DNA from 3 places in the Duganella sp. AC917 genome. Region 1 is predicted to be linked to each of the others. Evidence: predicted binding sites of a transcription regulator. Region 1 holds the regulator's gene; each other region holds the start of a gene.
The links. Region 1 encodes sigma-54, which starts transcription at its own class of promoters, with help from an activator protein. Its sites were predicted from a motif close to TGGCANGNAANCTGCTTT; they were not measured.
Positions count from the first base shown of each region.

Region 2: the regulator sigma-54 is predicted to act here: its motif matches at 4,710-4,727, upstream of glnA (type I glutamate--ammonia ligase).
Region 3: the regulator sigma-54 is predicted to act here: its motif matches at 3,652-3,669, upstream of ACZ0BA_RS24705 (TldD/PmbA family protein).

Region 1 is NZ_OZ409848.1:5,810,233-5,818,225, reverse strand. Features, by position in the region: gene ilvA (threonine ammonia-lyase, biosynthetic) at 1-519, shown strand, start outside; gene queF (NADPH-dependent 7-cyano-7-deazaguanine reductase QueF) at 594-1,427, shown strand; gene ACZ0BA_RS25465 (PTS sugar transporter subunit IIA) at 1,746-2,228, shown strand; gene hprK (HPr(Ser) kinase/phosphatase) at 2,330-3,265, shown strand; gene rapZ (RNase adapter RapZ) at 3,270-4,130, shown strand; gene ACZ0BA_RS25450 (enoyl-CoA hydratase/isomerase family protein) at 4,147-5,229, opposite strand; gene hpf (ribosome hibernation-promoting factor, HPF/YfiA family) at 5,372-5,731, opposite strand; gene ACZ0BA_RS25440 (RNA polymerase factor sigma-54) at 5,807-7,288, opposite strand; gene lptB (LPS export ABC transporter ATP-binding protein) at 7,298-7,993, opposite strand, start outside.
Region 2 is NZ_OZ409848.1:3,874,538-3,882,530, forward strand. Features, by position in the region: gene ntrC (nitrogen regulation protein NR(I)) at 1-1,384, opposite strand, end outside; gene glnL (nitrogen regulation protein NR(II)) at 1,454-2,566, opposite strand; gene ACZ0BA_RS16715 (DUF4124 domain-containing protein) at 2,590-3,126, opposite strand; gene glnA (type I glutamate--ammonia ligase) at 3,252-4,667, opposite strand; gene ACZ0BA_RS16725 (rhodanese-like domain-containing protein) at 4,982-5,440, shown strand; gene ACZ0BA_RS16730 (TAXI family TRAP transporter solute-binding subunit) at 5,472-6,836, opposite strand; gene ACZ0BA_RS16735 (transglycosylase domain-containing protein) at 6,931-7,993, opposite strand, start outside.
Region 3 is NZ_OZ409848.1:5,640,464-5,648,456, reverse strand. Features, by position in the region: gene ACZ0BA_RS24715 (TldD/PmbA family protein) at 1-407, opposite strand, end outside; gene ACZ0BA_RS24710 (TldD/PmbA family protein) at 482-1,819, opposite strand; gene ACZ0BA_RS24705 (TldD/PmbA family protein) at 1,838-3,475, opposite strand; gene ACZ0BA_RS24700 (class I SAM-dependent methyltransferase) at 3,960-4,781, shown strand; gene ACZ0BA_RS24695 (methyl-accepting chemotaxis protein) at 4,796-6,283, opposite strand; gene ACZ0BA_RS24690 (chemotaxis protein CheW) at 6,328-6,831, opposite strand; gene ACZ0BA_RS24685 (methyl-accepting chemotaxis protein) at 6,841-7,993, opposite strand, start outside.

The DNA.
Region 1 (7,993 bases):
GCCGTCACCCTGCCCGAGCAGCGCGGCAGCTTCAAGCGCTTCTGCTCGCTGGTGGGGCCGCGCAATGTCACCGAGTTCAACTACCGTATCAGCGACAAGGACGAGGCGCACGTGTTCGTCGGCGTGCAGATCGCCGACCGTGGCGAGTCGGGCGCGCTGGCGCGCAAGTTCGAGGAGCATGATTTCAAGACCTTGGACCTGACCCACGACGAATTGGCCAAGGCCCACATCCGCCACCTGGTCGGCGGCAAGAGCGGACTGGCCAAGGACGAGCTGCTGTACCGCTTCGAGTTCCCGGAACGCCCGGGCGCGCTGATGCGCTTCCTCGACAGCATGGCGCCGAACTGGAACATTTCGCTGTGCCATTACCGCAGCCAGGGCGGCGACGTCGGCCGCATCCTGATCGGCCTGCAGGTGCCGTCCGAGGAGATGGGCGCGTTCGCGCAGTTCCTTACCACGCTCGGCTACCGCTACTGGGACGAGAGCGCCAATCCGGTGTACAAGCTGTTCCTGGGCTAGCAAGGCCTGGCGGGCTTGGAACGCGCGGGGTGAAATTAGGCTACCATTTCACCTTTACCGTTTCAAAGCCCGCCATGACCAACTCCGTCGACCTGTCCCCGCTGGGAAAAACCTCCGCCTACCGCACCGATTACGCGCCGGAGCTGCTGTTCCCGATCCCGCGCCAGGGCAAGCGCGACGAGCTGGGCCTGGCCGGCACGCTGCCGTTCTTCGGCGTCGATATCTGGAACGCCTACGAAATCTCGTGGCTGAACCAGCGCGGCAAGCCGCAGGTGGCGATCGCCCGCGTGACCTTTCCGGCCGATTCGCCCAACATCATCGAGTCGAAATCGTTCAAGCTCTACCTCAATTCGTTCAACCAGACCCGCCTGGAAAACGTGGTGGCGCTCAAGTCGCTGCTGCAACAGGACCTGACCGAGGCCGCCGGCGCCAACGTCCACATCACTATCACCCAGCCGGAGGAATTCGGCATGATCTCGATGGGCGAACTCGACGGGCTGCTGCTGGACCGCCTCGATATCGAGGTCGACAACTACAGCCCGTCGCCAGCAATACTGAAGGCCGCGCACGACGAGGAGCCGGTCGAGGAAAAACTGGTGTCGCACCTGCTCAAGTCGAACTGCCTGGTCACCGGCCAGCCCGACTGGGCCAGCGTGCAGATCCACTACGCCGGCCCGCAAATCGACCAGGAAAGTTTATTGAAATATCTGATCGGTTTCCGGGAGCACAACGAATTCCACGAGCAATGCGTCGAACGCATCTTCGTCGACATCCTGCGCGAATGCGCGCCGCAGCAACTGGCGGTGTACGCGCGCTACACCCGTCGCGGCGGTCTCGACATCAATCCGTGGCGCAGCAATTTCAGCACGGCACAGAAACCGCCCAACCTGCGCGGCGCACGTCAATAGCCAAAATCAGGCGTATGATGTGCTCAATGATGTGAACAATGATGCGTCTTTTGTAAGAAATGAGCGCATCGGCGTAAAAACGCGAAAAATCGGAAAACCCCGGCGGTTTGCAGCGAAAAACCGGCGTTTTCGTAGTTTATAACGCATAAATAGCAAATGCTTTCTGTGGTGCATATTTAATAACACCCGTGGCAGCCCAGCGCGCCGGCTGCCTGACGTCAAAGCAACGCCGGCGCGAGCGAATTCATGTTGCACGGCGCACAAACAAGCCTATAATTCGGCGGCACGCCTTGTGCGTCGTAACATTCTTATCGTCTTATGAATAACCTGAGCAAAATACTCTCCCTCGACAATGTGCTGCTTGATCTGGAAGTCTCCAGCAAGAAGCGGGCATTCGAGCAAGCCGGCCTGATCTTCGAAAACAATTGCGGCATCGCCCGCTCCACCGTCTCGGACAACCTGTTCGCGCGCGAGCGCCTCGGTTCCACCGGGCTCGGTCATGGCGTAGCCGTGCCGCACGGCCGCATCAAGGGCATGAAGAGCCTCAAATCGCCGCTGGCCGCGTTCGTCCGCCTGGCCGAGCCGATTCCGTTCGAGTCGCCCGACGGCAAGCCGGTCAACCTGCTGTTCTTCCTGTTGATTCCGGACCACGTCACCCAGCAGCACCTCGAAATCCTGTCGGAAATCGCCGAGATGTTCTCGGACGACGCCTTCCGCACCGCGCTGAGCACCGACCCGGACCCGAAATCGGTGCACTCGCGCATCATCAACTGGATGCCGAGCCTGCAGGCGGCAGGCTGACAAGCCGGCTCCGAAGTGGCTTGCAAGCATGAGGTGCTGGACAATAGGTTAAACTAGGGACGTAGCTCCACCTTAGTCCAACCTTGAGATAAAGACGACCCATGCTGCAAACGCCGCTGACGATACAAAGGCTTTACGACGACAATCGCGAGAGTTTGCAGCTCGGCTGGTTTGCCGGCTTTCCCGGCGGCGAGCGCCTGATCTCCGGCGACGTCGCCTCCGCCGCCGATCAGGTCGGCCACTTGAACACCATCCACCCGGGCCGCATCCAGGTTTTCGGGCACCAGGAAATCAATTACTACCAGCGCCTGAAGGCACTTACGCGCGCCCACGTCATCGGCGAGCTGATCGCTGGTGGCCCGCCGGCGCTGATCATCGCGCAGGGCCTGGAAACGCCGCCCGACATCCTCGCCATCTGCGACGAAAAAAACATCCCGCTGTTCTCCACTCCGTTACCTGCCGCACAGGTGATCGACTTCCTGCGCGTGTATCTTTCCAAGAAGCTGGCGCAACGCATCATCATGCACGGCGTCTTCATGGACGTGCTGGGCGTGGGCGTGCTGATCACCGGCGACTCCGGCCTCGGCAAGAGCGAGCTCGGCCTGGAACTGATTTCGCGCTCGCACGGGCTGGTGGCCGACGACGCGGTCGAGTTTTCGCGCATCGCGCCGAACATGATCGAGGGCCGCTGCCCGGCCTTGCTGCAGAATCTGCTGGAAGTGCGCGGGCTGGGCTTGCTGGACATCAAGGCGATCTTCGGCGAGACGGCGGTGCGCCGCAAGATGCGCCTGAAACTGATCGTGCATCTGGTGCGCCGTGGCGCGGCCGAGGAGGAAGTGGAGCGCTTGCCGTTCCAGTTCCCGACCGAGGACGTGCTGGGCCTGCCGATCCGCAAGGTCGTCATTCCCGTCGCGGCCGGCCGCAACATCGCGGTGCTGCTGGAGGCCGCGGTACGCAACACGATACTGCAATTGCGCGGCATCGACACATTACAGGAGTTCATGGAGCGCCAACGGCAAGCCATGAGCGGAGATTAAATTCATGCGCATCGTCCTCATCACCGGCATCTCCGGCTCCGGCAAATCGGTGGCCCTGAATGTGCTGGAAGACACCGGTCACTACTGCGTCGACAACCTGCCGCCGGCGTTGCTGTCGAACCTGGTCTCGACCCTGGCCGAGGAAGGCTTGCAGGCGCTGGCGGTGGCGGTCGACGCCCGCAGCGCCGAATCGCTGGCCTCGCTGCCGGCCGACGTCAAGCGCCTGCGCGAAGAGGGACACGACGTCAAGGTCATGTTCCTGACGGCAAACACGCACTCGCTGGTGGCGCGCTTCTCGGAGACGCGCCGCAGCCATCCGCTGTCGCACGAGCTGCGCCCGGGCCAGAATCCGGCCGCGCGCCGCACCTTGATCGAATGCATCATGGAAGAGCGCGAGCGGCTGTCGGCCATCGAGCAGTTGGGCCATGTGGTGGACACGTCCGAACTGAGCGCCAACAAGCTGCGTGCCTGGGTCAAGGATCTGGTCGCCAGCGAGGGTGCGCCGCTGACCTTGTTCTTCGAATCGTTCGCCTTCAAGCTGGGCGTACCGATGGACGCCGACTTTGTGTTCGATGTGCGGGCGCTGCCGAATCCTTATTATGATTTGACGTTGCGTCCGCTGACCGGGCGCGACACGCCGGTGATCGATTTCCTCGATGCCCAGCCGAGCGCCATCGAGATGCTGGGCGACATCCGCGCGTTTGTGGAAAAGTGGCTGCCGTTCTTCAAGACCGACAACCGGAGTTATCTGACGGTGGCGCTGGGTTGTACCGGCGGCCAGCACCGGTCGGTGTACATGGCGGAGAAACTGGCCGCGTATTTCCATCCGAACGAACGCGTGGTATTGCGCCATCGCGAGCAGTAGCGTCCGGCGAGGACGGTTAAAGGTGTCGCAGCGGGTGGGCATAGTCCGGCCACACCGGTTCGAATAGCCGCTGCACCATTTCCCCCGTCACAGCCTCCAACGACGGCGGATTCCATTTCGGCGCGTTGTCCTTGTCGATGACCAGCGCGCGCACGCCTTCGATGACCTCGCCATGCTCAAACACGCGCCGCACCAGCGCGCGTTCCATGCGCAGGCAGCCGGCCATCTCCAGCGCCGCGCCGCGTGCGATCAACTCGTGCGTCACGCACATCATCAGCGGCGACCGGCTCGCCATCGTGCGCACAGTTTCAAGCGCGAACGGGCTCGCGTCCGACTCCAGCGACGCAACGATCGCCGGCACCGACCCCGCGCCGAAGTGACGGTCGATGGCCGCGCGCTCAGCCTCCAGCTTGCTTGCCCCGGCATCGCCCCTGAACGGCTCGGCGAAGGCCGCGATCGCCTCGACCAGCTCCGCGCCCGGGGTAGCCTCCAGAATCGCGTACAGCACCTCCAGTTCGTCGGACGGCACATAGTGATCGGCCAGTCCCGCATACAGCGCATCGGCGGCGCCGATCGTCACGCCGGTCACGCCCAGATAGCGCCCCAGCCCGCCCGGCGCCCGCGACAGGAAATAGCTGCCGCCCACATCCGGGAACAGGCCGATATTCACCTCGGGCATCGCCATCTTCGTGCGCTCGGTGACGATCCGCACCCGGCTGTCCGGCCCGCTCTGCGCGATGCCCATGCCGCCGCCCATGACCACGCCGTCCATCAGCGCGATGTAGGGTTTGGGATAGCTGTGCACCAGATGATTGAGCGCATACTCCTCGGTGAAGAAATCTTCGATCAGCGCGCTGCCCGCTTGCGGCGTGGCGCGGCCGGCCTCGTAAAAGAAGCGGATGTCGCCGCCGGCGCAGAAGGCCTTTTCGCTGCTGCTGCGGATGACCACGGCTTCGACATCCGAGTCGTCACGCCAAGTCAGCAGCGCCGCCGTGATGGCGCGCAGCATTACCAAAGACAGGGAGTTCAACGCCTTGGGCCGGTCCAGCGTGATAAAGCCGGTGCCGTTGATGATGCTGGTGTGGACCAATTCGCTCATGATGCCGCCGTCGCGTGATAAAAAAGCCATTCTACCGCCGAAACGGGATAAATTATTTTCACCAGATCGCAGCCGGACACAAATCGCGGACACAAAAAAGGGCGCCCTTGCGCCCTTTGTTGGATGGTGCCGGAGGCCGTTGTTATAGGGCGGCGGCAGCGGGTTCGTAGCTATCCGGGAGATGCTTGATCGCATCGTGGCCGTGCTGCTGAACTTTGGATTTGTACTTCATGACCTGACGGTCAAGCTTGTCGACCAGGGTGTCGATGGCGGCGTACAGGTCTTGCGACAGGCTTTCCACGTAGACGGTCTTACCCGACATGCGCAGGTTGATTTCAGCCTTTTGCCGTTTTGATTTCTCTTTAAGGTTATCTACAGTCAGGATGACAGCAATATCAATAACTTGATCGAAGTGACGAGTGACACGTTCCAGTTTGTTCTGCACGTATTCGCGGATGGCCGCGGTCACTTCGAGATGATGTCCACTGATGGTCAGATTCATACACGCTCCTAAAGATAAATGTCGCTTACGGTCAGTGCCGCGCCCATTGCGGCCGGGCGCACAGTGACCAAGTCACTACAAAGACTTGCGGAGACTAACGGGAGGGATTTTCAACGCTTCGCGATATTTGGCAACAGTCCGTCGCGCAATCACCATGCCTTGTTCCCCCAGCATGTCCGCAATCTTACTGTCGGATAAAGGATTTTTAGGGTCTTCAGCTCCTGTCAATTGAACAATGAGTGCCCGTATCGCCGTCGAACTTGCTTCACCGCCCGCTTCGGTGGCGACGTGGCTACCAAAGAAATATTTCAACTCAAACATGCCGTGCGGCGTCAGCATGTACTTTTGAGTCGTTACCCGAGAAATAGTGCTCTCGTGTAAACCCAGTGTATCAGCAATTTCGCGAAGCACAAGGGGGCGCATGGCGACGGCGCCGTGCGAGAAAAAGTTCTTTTGTCTTTCTACTATCGCCTGGGCTACCCGCAGGATGGTGTCAAAGCGCTGGCGCATGTTCTTGATCAGCCACTTGGCCTCCTGCAGCTGGGCCCCCATTGCGCCCTCGCCCTTGCCCTGTTTGAGCAGGTTGGCGTACATGGCGTTGACCCGCAGGCGCGGCATGACGTCGTTATTCAGGCTCACCTGCCAGCCGCTGCGCGACTTCTTGACGATCACGTCCGGCACCACGTAATCGGACACGTCCGAGGCGAACGCCGAACCGGGATGCGGATTGCACAGGCGGATGACGGCTTGCGCCTCGCGCAGATCCTCGTCGTCGCACACGAGCGCCTTCTTCAGCTTGTTGAAATCGCGCTGGGCGAACCACGTCAGATGGTTTTCGACGATGGTCAGCGCCATGCGCCGCGTCACCAGCGCGATGCCGGGCAGGCGCTTGATCTGCAGCGCCAGGCACTCGGAGGCGTTGCGCGCGCCCACGCCCATCGGGTCGAAGCTTTGCAGCATCGACAAGGCCGTGCGCAGTTCGTCGATGTCGACTTCCAGTTCCTCCGGCAGGCGCGCGTGGATTTCTTCGAGCGGCTCCTCCAGGTAGCCGTTCTCGTCGAGCGCGTCGATGATCAGCTCGACCAGCGCGCGGTCGCGCATCTCCAGCACGGTCACGCGCATCTGCTCCATCAGGTGCTCGCGCAGGGTGCAGTGGTTGGCCTCCAGTTGCGGGCGCGCGTCCTCGTCGTCGGGCGCCTTGCTGCGGCCGGCGTCGCTCCAGTCGACATCGGCTTCGCTGCTGGTACTTTCGGTATCGGCGGCCGGGCCGTCGTAGTTGTCGGCGTCGGCCGGGGCCGGCGCGTCCTGCTGGTTCGGCGGGCCTTCGGGCGGCGCCTCGCCGGATGGCGCCTGCTGGCTGATGGCGCCGTCGGACAGCAGCCGCAGCGAGCGGTCGAGCGGATCGTCCAGACGTTCGAGCAAGGGATTATCGGTGAGCAGCTGCTCCAGTTCCTGGTGCAGCTCCAGCGTGGACAGCTGCAGCAGACGGATCGACTGTTGCAGCTGAGGTGTCAGCGCGAGGTGCTGCGACGTGCGCAGTTGCAATGACTGTTTCATGGGGCGCTATTACATTCTGAAATGTTCACCCAGGTACACGCGGCGGACCGACTCGTCGGCGATGATGTCGTCCGGCCGGCCTGAAGCCAGAACCGAGCCCTGGTTGATGATATACGCGCGGTCGCAAATGCCCAGCGTCTCGCGCACATTGTGATCGGTAATGAGGACGCCGATATTGCGCTCCTTGAGGAAGCGCACGATGCGCTGGATCTCAATCACGGCAATCGGGTCGACCCCGGCGAAAGGTTCGTCCAGCAGCACGAAACGCGGGTTGGTGGCCAGCGCGCGGGCGATCTCCACACGGCGGCGCTCGCCGCCGGACAGCGACAGCGCCTGGTTTTCGCGCAGCTTTTCGATTTGCAGATCGGCCAGCAGGGTATTGAGCCGTTCATCAATGGCAGCCTTGGATAAAGGCTTGCCGTCCACTTTCTGGATCTCGAGGACGGCGCGGATATTCTCTTCCACGGTCAGCTTGCGGAACACCGACGCTTCCTGTGGCAGGTACGACAAGCCGAGCGAAGCGCGGCGGTGGATCGGCAGCGAGGAGATGTCGACGCCGCTGATGTCGATGGTGCCGGCGTCCGACGGCACCAGGCCGACGATCATGTAAAAGGACGTGGTCTTGCCGGCGCCGTTGGGGCCGAGCAGGCCGACCACTTCGCCGCACTCGACTTGCAGCGACACGTCATGCACGACCTGGCGCTT
Region 2 (7,993 bases), 1.9 Mb from region 1:
CCAGCACCGCCATCACCTCCTGCTGTCCGCCGCTGAGCATGGAGGCGGCCTGCGTCTCCAGCAGGCCCAGCCAGGCGTCCGGCGAACCAGCCGCGCCGTTCATGCCGCCGGCATCCGGCGCGGCCACCGCCACCACCGTGCCGTGGTGCTGGATCGCGCCGTAGCTTTCCGACGGCGCCGACAAGCCGCCCCCGGCCCCGGTGCCCAGGCCGGCCGCGCCACCGCCGGCCTGCTCCTGCGTCAGCTCCAGCGGCAAATCCTTGACTTCGACCGTTTGCCCCGGCGCCATCACCGTGATCCAGTTGCACAGGTTTTCCAGCTGGCGCACATTGCCCGGCAAGTCCAGGCTGCTGATGAACTGCACCGTGGCGTCGCTCATGCGCTTGGCTTCCACGCCCAGCTGCTTGGCGCTCTGCACCAGGAAGTGGCGCACCAAAATAGGGATGTCCTCGCGCCGCTCCCTCAAACTGGGCAGGCGCAGGCGGATGACGTTCAGGCGGTGGTACAAATCCTCGCGGAACAAGCCTTCACGCACCCGCTGCTCCAGATTCTGGTGCGTGGCGGTGATCACGCGCACGTTGGCCTTGATCGGTTGATGGCCGCCGACCCGGTAAAAATGCCCGTCCGACAGCACCCGCAGCAAGCGCGTTTGCAGGTCGAACGGCATGTCGCCGATCTCGTCGAGGAACAAGGTGCCGTTCTCGGCCTGCTCGAAACGGCCGCGCCGCGTCGTCTGCGCGCCGGTAAAGGCGCCGCGCTCGTGGCCGAACAGCTCGGATTCCAGCAAATCCTTGGGAATCGCCGCCGTGTTAAGCGCGATGAACGGCTGCTGCGCGCGCGGGCTGTGCTTGTGCAGCGCGCGCGCCACCAGCTCCTTGCCCGAGCCCGATTCGCCGGTGATCAGCACCGTCACGTTCGACTGCGACAGGCGGCCGATGGCGCGGAACACTTCCTGCATCGCCGGCGCCTGGCCGAGGATCTCAGGCGTCTCCGACGGCCCCGATTCGACGCTGGTCTCGCGCAGGCTCTCGTCGAGCGCGCGGCGTATCAGTTCGACGGCCTTGTCGATGTCGAACGGCTTGGCCAGGTATTCGAAGGCGCCGCCCTGGAACGCGGCGACGGCCGAGTCCAGGTCCGAGAAGGCGGTGATGATGATGACCGGCAGCCCGGGGAAGCGCGACTTGACCAGCTGCAGCAGGTCGAGGCCGGAGTCGCCCGGCATGCGGATGTCGGACACCAGCACCTGCGGCGTCTCGAACTCCAGCGCGGCGATGGCGTCGCGCGCGTTGGCAAAACTCTTGGTGGCCAGGTTTTCCCGCGCCAGCGCTTTTTCCAGTACCCAGCGGATCGATTCGTCGTCGTCTACTATCCAGATTGGCTTCATGTGTTTGTGTTATCCCGCAATATGGATCGTCAATCAAGGGACTCGGCACCCGCCCCTGCTTGCCTCGGCTTATGGCAACGGCAGCAGGATGCGGAAATCCGTATATCCAGGCCGGCTCTCGCACTCGATCACGCCCATGTGCTGCTGCACGAAGGTCTGCGCCAAGGTCAAGCCGAGGCCGCTGCCGCCCTCCCGCCCCGACACCAGCGGGTAGAAGATACGGTCGCGGATCTGGGGTGCGATGCCCGGTCCATTGTCAATGATATGCAAGTCTAATGCCAGCCCGTAGCGGACCTTGGCCAGGGTCATCTGACGCGCCACGCGGGTCTTCAAAATGATCTGCGCGTCGCCCGCTTCGATTTGTGAAGCGAGCGCTTGCGCGGCGTTGTGGGCGATGTTGAGCACGGTCTGGATCAGCTGCTCCTTGTCGCCCCGGAACTCGGGGATGGAGGCGTCGTAATCGCGCAAAATGGTCAGGCCGGACGGGAACTCGGCCAGCATCAGGCTGCGCACGCGCTCGAGCACCTCGTGGATGTTGACGTCGCCGACGATGTGCGGGCGGCGGTGCGGCGCCAGCAGGCGGTCGACCAGGGTTTGCAGGCGGTCGGCCTCCTTGATGATCACCTGCGTGTATTCGCGCAGCTGCACCGCGTGCAGCGCCGGCAGCTCCATTTCCAGCAGTTGCGCGGCGCCACGGATGCCGCCCAGCGGATTCTTGATCTCGTGCGCCAGGTTGCGGATCAGTTCCTTGTTGACCTGGCTCTGGTCGAGGATGCGCTCCTCGCGGTCGAGCTTGAGGTGCTGCAGGTGCTCGCGCAACTCGATCAGGATGTGGTCGACCGGATCGTCGAGCGCCGAGACGATGCTGTGCACGTGCAGCGGGTCGCGCCCGGCCCGCTCCAGGGTCAGATCCTGGCGCAGGTCGGAGAACTTGTGCTCGCGCGCCTGGGCGCAGATGTGATCGAGCTCGTCCGGATTGAGGAACTGCGCGGTCAGCTTCTGGCGCGACAGCGCCTTGAGCGAGCTTTCCAGCAAGTTCTCGGCGGCCGCGTTGGCGTAGGCGATGTGCCCCTCGGCGTCGAGCAGCACCACGGCCGAGGCCAGCAGCTCGAGGCCGGCCAGCGCCGGTGGACGGTTCATGGCGGCCGCGGCGCGGGCGGCGATATTACTTACAAGGCTCATAGCGGCTCAATTTAAACTCGTCTTCATCGGATGTTGGCGATCTCGCGTTTTAACGCATCGACATTCTTTTCCGAGCGGCTGATGCTGTCGCGCATCGCGGCCACCCGTTCCTGGTACTTGGCGTAGTTGCGTTCGTCGCCGCGCCGCTCCGGCTCGCCGCCGTTGAACTCGGCGCGCAACGCCGCCAGCTTCAGCGTTTCGTTTTTCAGCTCGTCTTCCAGTATCGCGCGGCGGTCGGCGTCGCGCGCGCGTTGCTCGGCGCCGTCGACGCGGGGAAAGTCGCCCGGCGTCGCGGCCGGCGTGGCCGGGGCAGGCGTGGCCGCAGCGCCGGCCGCGCGCGCCGGCGCTTGGCGCTTGGGCGGCGCCGGTATCGCCAGCCCCGGCAAATCCATCGCCTTGCAATAATTGCCGCGATAAACATCGGTGTACTCGGTACTGCCGTTGGGCGGCGTGCATTTGTAGATCACGCCCTGCGCCCGCGCGGCGCCATCCGCAACCAGCGTCAGCGCAACCGCCGCGCCAACCTTGGCGAAACCGCCTCGTTTGAAACTCAGTGTCATTCGTCATCCATGGGTGGAAAGCTCCATCCTGAATATACAACATCCAAACAAAAACGCGGGGAAAGCCATGGCTCCCCCCGCGTTTTTTGCTTCACTACAAGCATCGGCATGCCGATGCGTTGCAATTACAGCGAGTAGTACATGTCGAACTCGGCAGGGTGGGTCGTCATGCGCATGCGCTGGACGTCCTGCATTTTCAGTTCGATGTAGGCATCGATCATCGAATCGCTGAACACGCCGCCACGGGTCAGGAACTCGCGGTCTTTGTTCAGGTTGTCGAGCGCTTCTTCCAGCGACGAGCACACGGTCGGGATCAGTGCGTCTTCTTCCGGCGGCAGGTGGTACAGGTCTTTCGATGCGGCTTCGCCCGGATGGATCTTGTTGGCGATACCGTCCAGACCGGCCATCAGCAGCGCGGCGAAGCACAGGTACACGTTTGCCAGTGGATCCGGGAAACGGGTTTCGATACGACGGCCTTTTGGATTGGCCACGTGCGGGATACGGATCGACGCCGAACGGTTCTTGGCCGAGTAAGCCAGTTTGACCGGCGCTTCGAAGCCTGGCACCAGACGCTTGTACGAGTTGGTGCCCGGATTGGTGATCGCGTTCAGCGCCTTGGCGTGCTTGATGATGCCGCCGATGTAGTACAGCGCGGTGTCCGACAGGCCGGCATAGCCGTCGCCGGCGAACAGGTTGACGCCGTCTTTCCAGATCGACTGGTGCACGTGCATGCCCGAACCGTTGTCGCCAACGATAGGTTTCGGCATGAAGGTGGCGGTTTTGCCATAGCTGTGGGCCACGTTCCAGACCACGTATTTCAGGTTCTGGGTCCAGTCGGCGCGCTCGACCAGGGTCGAGAACTTGGTGCCGATTTCGTTCTGGCCGGCGCCGGCCACTTCATGGTGGTGCACTTCGACCGGGATGCCCAGCGATTCGAGGATCAGGCACATTTCCGAACGCATGTCCTGGAAGCTGTCGACCGGAGGCACCGGGAAGTAGCCGCCCTTGACGGTTGGACGATGGCCGCTGTTGCCGCCTTCGAGTTTCTCGCCGGTGGTCCACGACGCTTCGTCGGAGTCGATCTTGACGAAGCAGCCCGACATGTCGATCTTCCAGCGCACGCTGTCGAAGATAAAGAATTCCGGCTCCGGGCCGAAGTAGGCGGTGTCGCCCATGCCCGACGATTTCAGGTAGGCTTCGGCGCGCTTGGCGATCGAGCGCGGGTCGCGGTCGTAGCCCTTGCCGTCGGCAGGCTCGATGACGTCGCACTGCATGAACAGCGTGGTCTCTTCCATGAACGGATCGATGTTCGCGGTGTTTGGATCAGGCAGCAAAATCATGTCGGATGCTTCAATACCCTTCCAGCCGGCGATCGAGGAACCGTCGAACGCGTGACCCGATTCGAACTTGTCGATGTCGAAGTGCGACACAGGCACGGTGACGTGCTGTTCTTTACCACGGGTATCGGCGAAACGGAAATCAACGAATTTGACTTCGTTTTCCTGGACCATTTTCAAGACTTCTGCGGCTGTCATTGCCATGCGTATCTCCTAAAGGAATGTGTGTAACTGGTGCGCTCTCTATAAGCAGTATCTATGCCAGCCTGAAACTCATAACGATATGTTCATAGCGTCTTGGAACTCCCCGACAAAAGAGACTAAAACGGGGAGGAGCACCAAAATGCGACGATTTACACCGGATTAGTGCGGCACCAACTTGGTGCAAACTGCCCAAACCGCACCATCATCGTGCATATTCGTTTTTCCACGGAAAATTGCACGGCTTTGGTGCGCCATTGTCTCCGACGTACACAGGACGCCTATAATAAACTCAATCTTATTTGGAGGGACATCCCATGAGCAAAATAGACGAGATCCTGGCCGTGGCCCGTGGGCGCAGCAAGGACTGGCCGTATGCGGGGGCCGTCACGCCCGAGGAGGCGTACGAACTGATCAGCGCCGACAACGCCGTCAAGCTGGTCGATGTGCGCACCAACGCCGAGCGCGACTGGGTCGGCCGGGTGGCCATTCCGGAAGCCCAACATGGTGCGGTACAGTGGAGCGTTTATCCGGGCGGCATCGCCAACCATGAATTCATCGAACAATTGAACTCGGTGGCGCGCAAGGATCAGGTGTTGTTGTTCCTGTGCCGCTCCGGCGTGCGCTCGCGTGGTGCGGCCAAATTGGCGACGGAACACGGCTATCAGCACTGCTACGACATCCTCGAAGGCTTCGAGGGCGACAAGGACGAGCACAGCCACCGCAAGAATATCGGCGGCTGGTGCAAGGCCGGTCTGCCGTGGACCGGCGCCTGAAGATTCGGCGCCTGAGGATTCGGCGCCGGCATCAGACCGGCACCGCCTGGGCGGCCGACGGCGCGCCCTCCTCCATCAGAAACTGTATCCGCTTGCGCACGAACTGAATGTGGCTGCGCAAGCCGTACAAGCCGTCGGCGAACGACAGCGGAATCGAGATCTGGTTGACCAGTTCCTCGATCTCGTCGAGCCGCTTGAGCTGCGCCTCGTACACCTGCATCCGCGAGGCCTCCGGCGCGCTTTCCACCTGCTGCTCCACCGTGCGCAGCTGGCCATACCAGCGATATACGCGCGAGCGGATGCGCCACACGTACAGCGGCGGGATAATCCGCGACAACGGAATAACCAGGGCGCTCAGCGCCAGCACCACCACCCACATGCGGTCGAAGAAATTGGCCAGCCAAAACGTCATGTAGCGCTGCAGCAGCGGCGGACCGTTCTTGTAGAACTTGGCCGCCTCGGCGTCGACCGGAATCTCGGTGTATTTTGCCGACGGGAACTGTCCCTGTTGCTGGAACCAGCCGGCGCCGTTGTGGATGCCGCTGGCCGCCTGCACAAACAAATCGACCAGCGCCGGATGCAGATCGTCGCGCGCCACCAGCGTGGCGGTCGGCGCGATGAGGTTGTAATTCTCCCGGGGGATGTCGCGCCCCAGATCGACGATACCTTGGGGCAGCACCACGTGCGTGAGGAACGGCAGCTTGCGCGCGTACGCCTCGGCCTGGCTAAAGTTGAACAGCTTGATGCCCGGCGTTTGCAGCAGCATCTGGATCAGCGGCGCTTCCGGCGCCGACGTGAACACCAGGCCGTCGATGCGGCCTTCGAGCAGTTCGACCGTGGCGGGCGTGTTGGCCAGCGAGAAGCGTTCGACGTCCTCCTTCTCCAGGCCGTTCAGCGACAGCACCTGGCGGAACAGGCGCGGCGCGCCGGCGCCTTTGGGGCCGAAGTTGATTTTCTTGCCTTTTAATTGGCTCAGCTGGGTGATCGGCGGCTGGCCCTTGGTCTCGCGCAGGAACAGCCACAGCGGCTCGACGAACAGGCTGCCCAGCGACGACAGGCCTTCGCGCTCGGCCACTTCCTCGTTGGTGGAGCCGCTTTGGACAAAGGCGATATCGACTTCGCCGGCGCGCAGGCGGCGCAGGTTTTCGCCGGAACCGGCCGACGGCACCAGCGTGACCTTGACGCCATGCTTGGCCAGCGCGGCGGCGTACTTCTTGCCGAACTCTTCGTAGGCGCTGTTTTCCTGGCCGGTGGCCAGGCGCACGCTGCGCGGCGGCGCCGGATCGACCAGCCAGTAGGCCAGCAGGCAGACGCCGACGATCAGCGCGATGGTGGGTGCCGAGGCGACAAACAAGTCCCGCACCGAGAACTGCGTGAACTTGAGGATTTTGGACATGTGATGGCGCATTGGTTTCATGGGCTAGTACCATGCCAACAAATGAGCAATTATGCAAGGGAAACACGTGGCATACACGTGTTCCCCTGATTGACTAACCGCCGCAGGCCCGCAGCGGCGCGGCCGTTGTGGCCGTTGCGACCGTTGCAGCGTTGGCCGGCGCCCCGCCGGTTTTCACCACCACCGGCGGCGGCACCGCGCCCGGCTTGGCCACCGGATGCGGCTCGATCAGCGGCATCAAGCTCGGCGCCAGCACCACCAGCAACTGCACCGGCAACGCGCTGGTGAAATCGTAATTCTTCGATTCCGGCCCGTGCACATACGCCGTCATGCTGCCGAAGAAGCGCTCGCCGATATTGAACACGAACGTCGCCGACCGGTTCACATAGCGCGATTCGATCAACCGTCCACCGCCGCCATACACGTCGAAGCGCTGGTCGCCGGTACCGGTCTTGCCGCCGACCGGCAGCACCGTGCCGTCCGACTGCACGAACGCCATGCGCGCCCGCTTGGCGGTACCGTCCGACACCACGCCACGGATCGCGTCGGCGACCACGCGCGCCACTTCCGGCGACAGCACCTGTTCGTTGGTGGTCGGCTTGGCCTTGCTCACCACGGTCTCATACGGCGTGCCCTTGGCGAAGTGCAGCGACGAGATGCGCTGGCTGGTCTTGCGCACGCCGCCGTTGACGATAATCCCCATCATCTCGGCCAGCGCCGCCGGACGGTCGGCCGACGCGCCCAAGGTCGTCGCATACGACGGCACCAGCGATTCGAACGGATAGCCCATCTTCTTCCACTGCTTGTGGATCTCCATGAAGCCTTCGACCTCGATCAGGCCGGCGATGCGGCGGTCCTGCGCATGCTTGCGGTGCGTCTTGAACAGCCACGAATAGACTTCCTGGCGCTCCTTCTCGCTGGCCGCCGTCATCTCCGACAAAGTCGCCTTCGGATGCACGCGCATGTACGCGGCCATCCACAGCTCCAGCGGGTGGATGCTGGCCAGGTAGCCGCGGTCCGGCAGCGACCATTTGTCGATCGCGTACTGGTCGTACAGCTTTTCGACGCGCTCGTCCGACACCTCGTTCTGCGACGGCAGGTACTCGTGCAGGAAGTCGCCGAACTGCTTGATGCTGGCGGCCGGATACACGGTGCGG
Region 3 (7,993 bases), 170 kb from region 1:
AGTTGCACAGGCTCGCTTTGCAGCTTGGCGTTGGCCTTGGCGATGGCGACGGCCTGGCGCGCCGCTTCAGCCACCGAGTCCAACGTCATGATGTTGGTCGAGCAGAAGCCGTAGGCGCCGCCGGCGATCACGCGCACGCCGACGCCGGACGATTCGGTGTTGACGATGTTTTCCACGTTCAGATCGCGCGTGGTGATGAATTGGTTCAGGTAGCGGCCGATGCGCACATCGCAATAGCTGGCACCGGCCTTGGTGGCCGCGTTCATCGCGGCGTCGGCCAGCGATTTTTTGAACTGCACGGCCATGGGGTTGAGCAGCTCTTCGGCCGCGATGGCGTTGCCAAAGACCGGAATCAGCAGGCTGCCACCGGCGGCGGCGCCGACTTTTAGAAATGAACGACGTTCCACATAAACTCCTGAAAAATATGAGCGAGCCGGCACACGTCCCGCCAAAGGCGCGACGCGTGCCAACTTATGCCGTTTTACACCGCGTCCGACAGAGACGTGAAGTTGAAGTCGCGCACCCGCATCGCCGGGATCAACAACTGGTAATCCGACTCGTCGCCAGACAAAATCTCCGGCTTGCCCAGTTCATCGATGTTGTTCAACATCGTCACCGGGCTTTCGTTGAAGCGGAAGTTCTTGATCGGATGCTTGATCTTGCCGTTCTCGATGTAGAAGGTGCCGTCGCGCGTCAGGCCTGTCAACAGCACCGACTGCGGATCGACCATGCGGATATACCAGGTCCGGGTGACCAGCACGCCCTTCTTGGTATTGGCGATCAGCTCCTCGGTCGACTTGTCGGTGCCTGCCATGATGATATTGCCGGGGGCACCAATGGCGCGCTGGCCCTGCTTCTTGGCCCAGAACATCGAGTAGTTCAGGGAGTTGATCTTGCCGTTCTTGATCAAGTCCTGACGCTCGCGCGCCAGCATGCTGCCGTTATCCCACGGGAGCACCGCGACGTTCTTGTCCCAAGGGTCGGCCCAGACGTTGACCTGCTCGTCGAACAGCTTCTCGCCCATGCGATTGCCGCCGCCCTTTTTCGACAGGAAGCTGCGGCCTTCGTCGGCCTGGCGCGCATCGAAGCCGCTGAACATATAGGCCAGCAGGTCCGAGGTGGCGGCCGGCTCCAGAATGACCGTGTAGCGGCCAGGTTCGAGCGCCTTGGCCTCGACCGAGCGCAGCGCCTTTTCGATCGCCACGTTGGACGCTTCGCGCGCGTCGAACATGCTGGCGTCGCCCACGCTGCGCTTGGCCCAGCCGGAACCGCGGCCATCCTCGGTGCGCACGGTGACGCTGAAATCGAGGCCCGTATCGCGCTGGAAGCCGAACACGCCGTTCGAATTGGCGATAGCGGTGAACTTGGAGCTATCGGTGAAAAAGCCCGCCGCCACCAGTTTGTTCTTCTTGCTGTTTTCGATGCTGTAAGCCGCCACCTGCGCGCGGAATTCAGGATCGATGTCGGCGGTTTTCTGGAAGAAGGTCTCGCTACCCTTGTATTGCTGCTTGCTCGGCGTCGGCATGAACTCCGGGTTCTCCGGCGCCAGGCGGGCCAGGTCCTCGGCGCGGCGCACGGCCTTTTCCAGCGACTTGTCGTCCAGCTCATTGATGGTGGCGATGCCCTGCTTCTTGCCGAAGGCGACCGACACCACCAACTGCGTGTCTTCGATCAAACCGGCGGTCGACACGGCGTTACGCGCGTAACGGATATTGCCGGTGCGGCTGCCGCTCAGGTTCACTTCGCACTGGTCGGCCTTGGTCAGCGACAGCACCTTGTCGCAGATACGCTTGGTCTCTTCTTGACTCAAATTCTTCATATTCTCTGTTCTCCAGGCTTAGCCGATTTTGCGTGCGGTGTTGATGACGTTGATGCCGTTGAAGCGCGTGGTGCTGGCGCCGTGCGATACCACCGACGACTGCGAAGGCTGGCCTTTACCGTCGAAGAAGGAACCGCCCATGCGCCAATCGCGCTCGTCGCAAATGCCGGCGCAGGCGTTCCAGAATTCCTGGGTATTGGACTGGTAGGCGACGTCTTCGAGCATCTGGCCGATCTTGCCGTTCTTGATTTCGTAGAACAGCTGGCCGCCGAACTGGAAGTTGTAGCGCTGCTGGTCGATCGAGAAGGAGCCGTCGCCGACGATATATATCCCCTTCTTGACATCCTTGACCATTTCGTCCGGCGTCATCTTCTTCTTGCCCGCCTGGAGGGAGACGTTGGGCATGCGCTGGAACTGCACGCTGCTCCAGTTATCGGCGTACGAACAGCCGTGAGATTCTTTTTCGCCGATGATGTGGGCCTGGTCGCGCGTAGCCTGGTAGTTGACCAGGATACCGTCCTTGATGATGTCCCAGCGCTTGCACTTGACGCCCTCGTCGTCGTAGCCGACGTTGGCCAGCGAGCCTGGCGTGGTCTTGTCGGCGACGATGTTGACGATGTCCGCGCCGTACTTGAATTTCTTGCTCTGCCACTTATCGAGCGTGGCGAAGCTGGTGCCGGCGAAGTTGGCCTCGTAACCCAGCACGCGATCGAGTTCGGTCGGGTGGCCGACCGACTCGTGGATCGTCAGCCACAGGTGTTCCGGCGACAGCACCAGGTCATATTTGCCCGGTTCGACCGACTTGGCGGTCAGCTTTTGCTTGGCCTGTTTGCCGGCCGCGCGCGCGTCTTCGATCAGGTCATAGGAGCCGGTGTACAAGGTGGTCACGCCGCCGGCGGCCTTGATCTTGTGCTCCGGACGCGCGTCCAGGTATTCGTAACCCATGCCGACCGGCGAGGACAAGCCCTGGCGCGAACGGAATTTATTGGTCTTCTTGTCGACGGCGGTGGCGAACACCGGCATCCACAGGCGGTGCAGGTCCTGGTCGATGTAGGAGCCGTCGGTCGATGCGAAGTACTTCTGCTGGTTCACCTGGAACAGCAACGATTGCATAAAGCTCGCGCCACCGTCCATGCCGGCCTTGTTGGCGGCGATCAGCAGTTCGGCCTTTTCCTTGATCGGGACCGTGCGCCAGTCCTTGACGATCGGCGTGGCCCACGACACTTCGCCCACGCCCTTGACCGGGGCCAGTTGAACGGGTTCGGTCTGCAGCTTGGAGTTGGCCTTGGCGATGGCCACCGCTTGGCGGGCCGCGGCGGCCACGCCGTCCGGCGTCATGTCGTTGGTGGCGGCGAAGCCATAGGCGCCGCCGGCGATCACGCGCACGCCGACACCGGCCGATTCCGTGTTGACGACGTTTTCGACATTCAGGTCGCGGGTGGTGATGAACTGGTTCAGGTAGCGGCCGACGCGCACGTCGCAGTACGAGGCGCCCGCCTGCGTGGCCGCCGTCATCGCGGTATCGGCCAGCATTTTCTTGACCTGCAGGGCCATGGGCGCCAGCAGTTCCTCGGCGGCGATCGCGCGACCGAAGGCGGGCAGCAGCATCGTGCCCAGGGCCAGACTACTAATATTGAGGAATGCACGTCGTTCCATCGTATCTCCAAACGTAAGGCAATGATTGTGGGCCATCCGCCCAAGGTTCTGCTTTGCTTTTATTTGCTCTTCTAGCGAGTCCTACTCGTATAGCTTTTGCTTCTTTACGCCGCACCTGAATATCCGTCGCCGTTTGGGCGGGAATGCCAATATTAGCGCCGGATCAAGGATCGGGATAGGCAAAATGTATGCCATCAACAACAACGAAACACTGTGTTACAAGAGTCCCCCGACCACGGGTCAAACGGGCGCAAAGGAAGGGAAAGTGTCCGCAAAAGTGTCCGCGAAGTGTCCGGGCGGTGTCCGCGAGTGTCCGCGATTATTGGGCGCCATGCGCAAAGCGGTCCACGTCGATGCGCCTGGAAGCGCGCCGCACTCCGGTGGTGCGGCCGTCGCAATTCGCTTGACCTGTTGGCATGCATGGCCGATGATCGCGCAGGGCGGGCGACTGCGCGCCGCCAACAGAACCCTCAGGAGACTTTGCATGAAGAGTTATCTCGTAGCCGCCCTGGCCACCACCACGCTGTTCGCTGCAAGCGGCGCGATTGCCGCCACCGAAGCGACCGACGTCAAACTGAAGTCCGCCATCGCCGCCAGCACCCGCACCCCGGCCAACGTGCAGCGCGACGCCTATCGTCATCCTTACGAAACGCTAACGTTCTTCGGCATCCGTCCGAACATGACGGTAGTGGAGCTGGCGCCGGGCGCCGGCTGGTACACCGAGATCCTGGCGCCGTACCTGCGCGATGGCGGCAAGTTGATCGCCGCCGGCAGCGACCTGGCCGCGCCGGACGAGCGCGAACGCAAGAGCGCCGAGCGTTTCATGGCGCGCCTCAACGCCAACCCGGTGTACAGCAAAGTGGCGCTGGGCGTGTTCTCGCCGCCGCGCAAATATGAATTCGCGCCGGCCGGCAGCGTCGACATGGTGCTCACCTTCCGCAATATCCACAACTGGATACCGGCCGGTCCGGAGAATATGAAAGCGCTGTTCGCCAGCGTTTACACCAGCCTGAAACCGGGCGGCGTGTTCGGCGTAGTCGAGCATCGCCTGCCGGCCAACAAGACCCAGGACGAAACGGCCAGCAGCGGTTACATGCACGAGAAGTATGTGATCGGCCTGGCCGAAGCGGCGGGCTTCAAGCTGGCGGCCAAGTCGGAAGTGAACGCCAACCCGAAAGACACCGCCGACCACAAAGGCGGCGTCTGGGCGCTGCCGCCGACCTACGGTAACAAGGACGAGGACCGTGCGAAGTATCAGGCGATCGGCGAAAGCGACCGCATGACACTGAAGTTCGTCAAACCGTAATCAAGTAACGGGGATCAGAACCGGGTGAACTTGTTTTCGTCCGGCGATCCCTGGGCGGCCACGGAGACGGTCCGTGCGCCGCGCGCCATCGCCGGCGCCGCCGCGCCGCCCGCACCTTTGGATGATGCGCTGCGGCGCACCGGCACTTGCTCCTCGATGGCATAGCGTTTGAACACCGCCATCAATTGGCCCAGCTGCTCGGCTTGGGCGCTCATCTCCTCCGACGTTGCCGCCAACTCTTCCGAGCTGGCCGCGTTGACCTGCGTGGTCTGGCTAAGCTGATTGACCGCGCTGTTAATCTGGCGCACGCCGGAACTCTGTTCTTCCGACGCCGCCGATATCTCCTGCACCAGGTCCGACGTCTTGCGGATGTTGGGCACCAGCGCATCGAACATCACGCCGGCCTGCTCGGCCAGATCGACGCTGTCGGCCGCCACCTTGCTGATCTCCTGCGCCGCCACCTGGCTGCGCTCGGCCAGCTTGCGCACCTCGGCCGCCACCACTGCGAAGCCCTTGCCGTGTTCGTGCGCGCGCGCCGCCTCGATGGCCGCGTTCAGCGCCAGCAAATTGGTTTGATAGGCGATATCGTCGATGATGCTGATTTTGCTGGCGATCTGGCGCATCGCCGCCGCCGTCGCCTTCACCACCTCGCCGCCGCGCGTCGCGTCGACGGCCGCCTGGGTGGCGATGCCGTCGGTGATCTTGGCGTTCTCCGTGTTTTGCGCGATCGACGCCGTCATCTGCTCGATCGACGCGCTGGTTTCCTCGACGCCCGCAGCCTGTTCGCTGGCCGCCTGCGACAGCGACTGCGCGGTCGAACTGACTTCCTGCGACGCCCCGGCCAGGCCGGCGACCACCATCTGCACCTCGCGCACGATGCCCGACAGGCTGCGCGCCAGCCAAACCGCCAGCACGCAACCGAGTATGGCAATCACTACATCGATGGACAGGATCAGCCGCTTGGCCGAATCGGTGACTTCGGTCATCGTCGCCGACTCGCGATCGGTCATACTGTCGTTCAGCTTGAGCAGCTTGCGGAAAGCGCCCGCAATCGCTGCGTCGGCGCCCTTGATCGATTTATCCATCTCCGTTGCGCCCATGCCTTTCGCATGCATCGACTCCAGCTCGACCATGCTGTCGCCATAGGCTTTGACGCCAGCCGCCACCTCGCCCAGTAGCACCTGCTCTTCCGCGCTCATCGCACCGGCGGCCTTGTAGTTGGCCATTTCCTTGTCGATATTGGCCAGCGCGGCACGGAACTGGGTGTTCTGATCGCCGCCGCGCAGGATGTAGTTCTTGAATTGCTGGACCGCGTGGCCCTGCGAGATGACGCCCTCCAGCACCGCGTTCTTGCGGGCCAGCGTCACGCTCTCGAAGTGGCTCCACTGTTCATGCAACGCCGTCAGCTTGGCGAAGGCGATAAGCCCCAGCACGACAACCAGCAGCACGATGGCGCCGAATCCGGCGTGCAACCGGGTTTCCATTTTCATTTTCTTGAACATGACTTCCTCCTGGGGTAGTGCGTTGGTGCGGACGCGGTGCGCGGCTACACGTGATCCAAAGCGGCGGGAGCGATTCCGGCCAGGTTGCCGACCGACGCCACGCGCCGCACGTCCAGCAGCAGCACGAAGCGGCCATTGACCTTGCCTATCCCTTGCAGCATTTCGGCGCGCACTTGCGCGCCCAGGCTCGGCGCCGGCTCCACCTCGGACGGCGGAATGTCGAGCACCGCGTTGACCGCATCGACCAGGATGCCGATCACGAAGGCGCCGCCATCGGCGCCATCGCCGTCGACTTCAACGACGATGATGCAGGTGCGTTTGCTGATCGCCACCGGCTCGCGCTCCAGCCGGCACGCCAGGTCGAGCACCGGCACCGCCGTGCCGCGCAGGTTGATCACGCCGCTGATACAAGGTGGCATTTGCGGCACCGGCGTCACGCCGGCGTATTCCAATATCTCGCGCACGGCCAGGATACCCATCGCGAACATGTCCTGGCCCAGCATGAAACTGAGGTACTGCGGCTCGGAGCCTTGCACGTTGTTCATCATGCGCCTCGCTTAAAATTTAACGAAATGCGATTCGTCCGGGTCGGCCATGTCCATCATCTGCTTGCTGCTGCCATGGCCGGACCGGCCGCGCCCGGTGGCGGATTTGAGCGGCTTGGCCGGCGCCCGTGTGGTACGCAACGGACGCGAAGAGCCGGACAGCTTGAAGAACGACATGGTCTCCTGCAGTTGCTCGGCCTGGCCGCTCATCTCCTCGGCGGTGGCGGCCAGCTGCTCGGACGCGGAGGCGTTCTGCTGGGTGGTCTGGCTCAATTGGGTGATGGCCGAATTGATCTGGCCCACGCCGGCCGACTGCTCCTCCGAAGCCGCTGTGATCTCCTGCACCAGATTGGAGGTGCGGCGGATGTTGGGCACCATTTCGTCGAGCAGATGGCCGGCCTTCTCCGCCAGTTCGACGCTGCTGCTGGCGACTTGTTCGATCTCCTGCGCCGCGATCTGGCTGCGTTCGGCCAGTTTGCGTACCTCGGCCGCCACCACCGCGAAGCCCTTGCCGTGCTCCCCCGCACGCGCCGCCTCGATCGCCGCGTTCAGCGCCAGCAGGTTGGTCTGGTAGGCGATATCGTCGATGATGCTGATCTTCTTGGCGATCTGCTGCATCGCCGCCACCGTCGACTTGACCGCCGCGCCACCCTCCACCGCCTCCAACGCCGCCTTGCTGGCGATACCGTCGGTGACCTTGGCGTTCTCGGTGTTCTGGGAAATCGACGCCGTCATCTGTTCGACCGAAGCGCTGGTCTCCTCGGTGCCCGCCGCCTGCTCGCTGGCCGCCTGCGACAGCGACTGCGCGGTCGCGCTGACCTCCTCGGAGGCGCTGGCCAACGACTCGGCGCCGTTGTTCACGTCCTGCACGACCTGGGACAGTTTGTCGATCATGCCCTTCATCGCCGCCAGCAGGCTGGTGGTGTCGCCCGCCCGGACATCGACATCGGCACTGAGGTCACCTTCGGCTACCTTGCGCACGATCGCCGCGGCATAGGAAGGATCGCCGCCCAGCTGGCGCATGATGCCGCTCAGGATGAACAGCCCGATCCCCAGCAGCAGCGCCAGCGCGACACCGGCACTGACATACATGCTATTTTTCGCAGCGGTGGCGGCGGCATCGGCGTGCTTGACGTCGTCCTCGCCGTACTGCACATTCAGCGCC